One region of the Bradyrhizobium sp. SZCCHNRI1009 genome, then DNA from elsewhere that is predicted to be linked to it. Evidence: predicted binding sites of a transcription regulator. Region 1 holds the regulator's gene; the other holds the start of a gene.

Region 1 (3,412 bases):
GTCAAGCCGGAGAGCATCGAGACCGCCGCCGGCACCGCCTACTATACCGTCGAGAACGGCCGCGATGGCAACACGCCGGTGCGGCGCTACTCGATGATCCTGCCCGGCAACGGCTTCTCCGGCTACGTGGCCGTGCAGATCCCGGAGACCGCGAGCCGGATCTATACCGACGATGCCGTGCGCCAGATGTTCGCCTCCGCCGTCGTCCGCAAGGACGTTCCGGTCGACGAGCAGCTCGCGATGATGCCGTTCAAGGTCACCGACCTCTCCGGGTTCAAGACCATCCGCACGCTCGGGCCGGGCGCCCTGATCCTCGCCGACGGCGAGGAGGACAAGGGATTCGAGGCCGCGCCCTTCGTGGTGATCGGGCTGGTGGCCGGCGTGGCCCCGGAGGCGGGCGACCGCGCGCGCGTGGCGCAGCAGGCGGCCACCACCATTCCGGGCGTCCGCGAAGCGCGCATCACGATGTCCGAGCCGATCCGCATCGACGGCCAGCCGGCCTATGAGACCCGGATCGACGCCACCAGCGGCAAGGACAATACGCCGGTGACGGTGGTGCAGTGGCTGCGCTTCGGCGGGCCGAACACGTTGCGGATCATCGGCAGCGCGCCGCGCGACCAGTGGTCGGCGGCCTTCCCGCGGTTCCGTGCCGTCCGCGACGGCATCCAGCCAAGAGGCTGAGACCAGCCCGGCATCGGACGGCGTGATCACGCCGGCTGCTCGCCGCGAGACGAACTACAAGGTCGCGCCGACAAAAAAGAAGCCACGGGCATCACTGCCCGTGGCTTCTTCGTTCGACAACAGGACGGCCGCAGAACGCGTGCCCGTGCTCGCCGTCAGGCGGCGCTGTTCGACTGATCGTTGCTCGCCGCGGGCGCCGCCTTCGCGCCGCCCTTGGACACGCCGACCAGGGCGGGGCGCAGCACGCGCTCGCCGATCATGAAGCCGGCCTGCACGACCTGCACCACCGTGCCGGACGGCACCGACGGATCCGGCACCTCGTACATCGCCTGCTGGAAATTGGGGTCGAACTTTTGCCCGGTCGGATCGAACTTCTTGACGCCGTTTTTCTCCAGCGTGTTGAGCAGCGAGCGCTCGGTGAGCTCGACGCCCTCGATCAGCGACTTCAGGCCCGCATCGGCATTGTCGCGCGTCTCCGCCGGCACGGCATCGAGCGCGCGCTGCAGATTGTCGGCGATGTCGAGCACGTCACGGGCGAAGCCGGTGATGCCGTACATGCGCGCATCGGCGACCTCGCGGGCGGTCCGCTTGCGCAGATTCTCCATCTCCGCCAGCGTGCGCAGCATCTTGTCGCGCGCGTCGGCCGCCTCCTTGGCAAGGGCCTCTGCCGAGCCGGCCTCGGGATCATCGGGCATGATGTAGGGCTTGGAGACGACGGGTTCGCTGGCCTGCGCCGGGTTTTCCGGATCATTCTTATGCAGGTCGGGATCGGTCATGGACAGACTCGCAAGTTCGGCTGACGGGTTTGGGGATATGGGGCGGGATATCGTGCTTTGAGCGTCGAAAATCAAGCGCAGCCTGACCGGCTCGCCGGAGACGCCGTCCGCGGATTAACCATCTCACGCATCAGCCACCCAGCAGCCGGCTGACCAGGCGCGCGGCATAATCGACCGTCGGAATCACCCGGGCATAGTTGAGCCGGGTCGGACCGATGACGCCGAGCACGCCGACGATGCGACCCGTGGCGTCGGAATAGGGCGACACGATCGTCGACGAACCCGACAGCGAGAACAGCTTGTTCTCCGAGCCGATGAAGATGCGGACACCTTCCGCGCTCTCCGCGCGCCCGAGCAGATCGACGACGCCGCGCTTGGTTTCGAGATCGTCGAACAGCCGCCGGACACGCTCGAGATCTTCGAGCGCATGCAGGTCCTCGAGCAGGTTGGCGTGGCCGCGCACGATGAGCTGCCGCTCGTCGCTGTCGCCGCCGGACCAGCTCGCGACGCCGGCGGCGATCACCTTCTGCGTCAGCTGGTCGAGCTCGGCACGGTCGTGCGCCAGCGCGGTCTCGAGTTCGAGCCGCGCTTCCGCCAGCGTCCGCCCTCTGATCCGGGCGTTGAGGAAATTGGACGCCTCGGTCAATGCCGAGGACGGCACGCCCGGCGGCAGGGTCAGGACCCGGTTCTCGACCTGTCCTTCCTCGCCGACCAGAACGACGAGCGCGCGCTCGGGCTCGAGCCTGACGAACTCGATGTGCTTCAGCCGGGTGTTGGATTTGGCGGTCAGAACCACGGCGGCGGCACGGGTCAGACCCGACAGCCGGGTCAGCGCTTCATCCAGCGCCGCCTCGACCGATTGCGCCCGGCCAACGGCCGCGAGCTGGCTCTGGATCGACTGCCGCTCGGCCTCCGTCATGTCGCCAACCTGCATCAGGGCGTCGACGAAGAAGCGCAGGCCGGCTTCGGTGGGCAGCCGGCCGGCCGAGGTGTGCGGCGCGTAGATCAGGCCGAGCTGCTCGAGATCGGCCATGACGTTGCGCACAGAGGCCGGCGACAGCGGAACCGCGATCAGCCGCGAAATGTTGCGCGAGCCGACCGGCTCGCCGGTCGCCAGATAGCTTTCGACGATCTGCCGGAAGATCTCGCGCGAGCGCTCGTTCAGCTGCGCCAGACCGGCCGGCGGTGTCATCAGGTTGATCGGATCGTGGTGGGCCACCAGATGCACTCCTCCCAGCTGCCTATAATGTGTCCATGCGGCGGCTCGGTGGCAAGCCGGTCATGAGGAGGGGGCTCCGGGAGCGACGGGCCCTTGATAAACCCTTGCCGCTGCCGGTCGCGGCTCCTACAAGGCCGTCAAACACCCTCTTTCGCCTCTTTCACGGAGAGAATCATGCGGCCGAGCCGCCGTGCACCGGATGAACTGCGGGCCGTGAGCCTGGAACGCGGCGTCGTCAAATACGCCGAGGGCTCCTGCCTGGTGAAGTTCGGCGACACCCATGTGCTGGTCACCGCCACGCTCGAGGACCGGCTGCCGCCCTGGCTCAAGGGCCAGGGACGCGGCTGGATCACCGCCGAATACGGCATGCTGCCACGCGCCACGTTGGAGCGAACCCGGCGCGAGGCCTCCGCCGGCAAGCAGACCGGCCGCACGGTCGAGATCCAGCGCCTGATCGGCCGCTCGCTGCGCACCGCGATCGACCTGGAAGCGCTCGGCGAGCGCCAGATCACGGTGGACTGCGACGTGCTGCAGGCCGATGGCGGCACGCGCACGGCGTCGATCACCGGCGCCTGGGTCGCGCTGGCCGACTGCATCAAGTGGATGAAGTCGCGCAACATGATCAAGACCGAGGTGCTGCGCGCCAACGTCGCCGCGATCTCCTGCGGCATCTACAACGGCACGCCGGTGCTCGATCTCGACTACGCTGAGGATTCCGAGGCGGAGACCGATGCCA
Region 2 (3,412 bases), on a different contig from region 1:
CGTGGGCGGCGAGATCGGCCCCAACCACAAGGAAATCATGGACGAGCTGCGCGCGATCCGCTCCCAGATGGCCAACGCCATCCGCAGCGGAGGTAGCAACACGGCCAACGCCGCCATCGAAGAATCCGCCGCACGCGAGGTCGCCGAAGCGCGCGCGCTGCTCGAGACGTATCGTGCCCAGATCGAGCAGTGCGAAAAGCTCAAGGTCGAGCTCGACCTGATCCACGACGCGATCAACCGCACCAAGGGCGAGATCGCGACCCTCCATGCCAAGAGCTTCAACGGCGAGGAGATGGCCAAGGTCAACGGCGAGCTCGGCGCGGTCGTCGGCGGCACCGAGCAGGCGACGCAGCAGATCCTCGAAGCCGCGGAGGCGATCGACCAGGCCGCCAGTGCGCTGTCCAAGGTGGACTCGGCCGACCAGCAGAAGATCCTGAGCGAAGAGATCCAGGAGCGCGTGGTGTCGATCTTCGAGGCCTGCAACTTCCAGGACCTGACCGGCCAGCGCATCAACAAGGTCATGACCACCATGAAGTTCATCGAGCACCACATCGTGGTGATGATGGACATCTGGGGCGGCGTCGACGCCATCAAGGCGCATGTGCCGCCGATCGTCGACACCCGCGAGGGCGACGCCAGGCTGCTGAACGGCCCGAAGGCGGCGGGCGAGGTCGGCCACGCCTCGCAGGACGACATCGACGCGATGTTCAACTGAGGTCGGCGGCCAGTCCCAGCGACCGCTTCAGGCCACGTCACCATACAGAACGCCGGCGCAGTCGCCGGCGTTTTTCGTTCGACACTCGACCTTTGCGGGGTGATCGCCCGGATCTCAGGCGCGCGGCCCGCAGCGGACGTAGACCATCGTCTGGTAACGGGTCGCCGCATCCTTGTCGACGAAACGGGTGATCAGCACACGGCCGTCGAAGGAGATGACCTCGCGGTCCTGCTCGCCGCCGGGCGGTCCGGCCGGGCCGATGTAGTTCTTGCCGCTGGCCGACCCCTTCAGGCGCAGTTCCTGGGGAGTCGCCTGGTCGGCCAGATGCATCACGACACCGCCGGACGTGCCTGCCCCGATGACGTAAGGCTGTTTGCACTGCGCCAGAGCCATCTTCTCGGTGCGCGCGCGGTCATTCGGATTGTTGTAGGCGGCGAGGCCCCATTTGCCCACGAGATCCTCGGGGCGGATCGTCGCCGGAACCTCGGGCTCGACCGGCGCCTCGGTCTGCATGGGGGGCGACGGCGACAGGCTGAAGCCCGTGCACGCTCCCAGAAGCATCGTGAGCGCCGACGCGATCGCGAGATTGGCAACCGGCCGCGCGCACCGTGAACTCGTCATGGCATCCCCTTAGGAACAGAATCGTGGCTGCCCCGTCCGGCAACCAAGCGCAAAACGCTCGTCAGAGCAATGACGTCGGATGACGACGCCGCTCCACTAACATGTCTGGCCCCGGACAACATCCCCCTAACAGCCTCAAGAACGGCTTAACGGCTGGCCGTTGCTTGACAGGAACAGCCGCAAGCCATATTTCCCCGAGCGGTCTTTAGCACTCGGAGGGCGCGATTGCTAAGGCTGCGAGCCAGTTGGCGCCAAGTGGGCGTCAAATGTGGTCGCATTCAGATTTCCTCCGACAGCAACACTTATCCAAGCACCCCAAAAGGGATCCGTCATGGCCAAATCGAAGTTTCGTCCCCTGCACGACCGCGTCGTGGTTAAGCGCATCGACGCCGAAGAGAAGACCAAGGGCGGCATCATCATTCCCGACAGCGCCAAGGAAAAGCCCTCGCAGGGCGAAGTCGTCGCCGTCGGCCCCGGCGGCCGCGACGAGAGCGGCAAGCTGATCCCGATCGACGTCAAGGTCGGCGACCGCGTGCTGTTCGGCAAGTGGTCCGGCACCGAGGTCAAGCTGGACGGCGAGGAGCTCCTGATCATGAAGGAGTCCGACATCATGGGCGTCGTCGCCTGATCCCGACCTGTCGGGGGCGGCGATCAGCCGCCCCGGGCGAAAATGCTCTGCAACCTCGTTCCAGCGACAGACGGGCGATCACGCCCCTCGCCGTCGAGGTCTACTCCAGGAGAATTTTGAAATGGCAGCCAAGGACGTCAAATTCGCCGGCGACGCACGCGACCGCATGCTGCGCGGCGTCGACATTCTCGCCAACGCCGTCAAGGTGACGCTCGGCCCGAAGGGCCGCAATGTCGTCATCGAGAAGAGCTTCGGCGCTCCGCGCATCACCAAGGACGGCGTCACCGTCGCCAAGGAGATCGAGCTGGAGGACAAGTTCGAGAACATGGGCGCGCAGATGCTGCGCGAGGTCGCCTCCAAGACCAACGACACCGCCGGTGACGGCACCACCACCGCGACCGTGCTGGCCCAGGCCATCGTGCGCGAGGGCGCCAAGGCCGTTGCCGCCGGCATGAACCCGATGGACCTCAAGCGCGGCATCGACATCGCGGTGGCCGCCGTGATCAAGGACATCGAGAAGCGCGCCAAGCCGGTCGCTGCGTCCTCCGAGGTCGCCCAGGTCGGCACCATCTCCGCCAATGGCGACGCCGCGATCGGCAAGATGATCGCCCAGGCGATGCAGAAGGTCGGCAACGAGGGCGTCATCACGGTCGAGGAGAACAAGTCGCTCGACACCGAGGTGGACATCGTCGAAGGCATGAAGTTCGACCGCGGCTATCTCTCGCCCTACTTCGTCACCAATGCCGAGAAGATGACCGCCGAGCTCGACGACGTCTACGTGCTGCTGCACGAGAAGAAGCTGTCGGGCCTGCAGGCCATGCTGCCGGTGCTCGAAGCCGTGGTGCAGTCGGGCCGTCCGCTCCTGATCATCGCCGAGGACGTCGAGGGCGAGGCGCTCGCCACCCTGGTCGTCAACCGCCTGCGCGGCGGCCTCAAGGTCGCGGCCGTAAAGGCGCCGGGCTTCGGTGACCGCCGCAAGGCCATGCTCGAGGACATCGCGATCCTGACCGGCGGTCAGCTGATCTCGGAAGATCTCGGCATGAAGCTCGAGAACGTCACGGTGAAGATGCTCGGCCGCGCCAAGAAGGTCGTGATCGACAAGGAGAACACCACGATCGTCAACGGTGCCGGCAAGAAGGCCGATATCGAGGCACGCGTCGGCCAGATCAAGGCGCAGATCGAGGAGACCACCTCGGACTACGACCGTGAGAAGCTGCAGGAGCGTCTCGCCAAGCTCGCGGGCGGCGTCGCGGTGATCCGCGTCGGCGGCGCGACCGAGATCGAGGTCAAGGAGAAGAAGGACCGCGTCGAGGACGCCCTCAACGCGACCCGCGCTGCGGTGCAGGAAGGCATCGTCCCCGGCGGCGGCGTGGCGCTGCTGCGCGCCAAGAAGGCGGTCGGCCGCATCACCAACGCCAACTCGGACGTCCAGGCCGGCATCAACATCG

Evidence for each region. The regulator HrcA, encoded in region 1, represses chaperone genes, less so after heat shock. The targets are predictions, from matches to a motif close to GTTAGCACTCNCNNNNNGNGAGTGCTAAC.
Region 2: the regulator HrcA is predicted to act here: its motif matches at 1,541-1,569, upstream of groES (co-chaperone GroES).

The regions. Positions count from the first base shown of each region.
Region 1 is NZ_JAUEUL010000024.1:37,863-41,274, forward strand. Features, by position in the region: gene QX010_RS28020 (hypothetical protein) at 1-681, shown strand, start outside; gene grpE (nucleotide exchange factor GrpE) at 837-1,457, opposite strand; gene hrcA (heat-inducible transcriptional repressor HrcA) at 1,588-2,676, opposite strand; gene rph (ribonuclease PH) at 2,851-3,412, shown strand, end outside.
Region 2 is NZ_JAUEUL010000005.1:39,165-42,576, forward strand. Features, by position in the region: gene QX010_RS11180 (protein phosphatase CheZ) at 1-715, shown strand, start outside; gene QX010_RS11185 (hypothetical protein) at 830-1,336, opposite strand; gene groES (co-chaperone GroES) at 1,668-1,964, shown strand; gene groL (chaperonin GroEL) at 2,086-3,412, shown strand, end outside.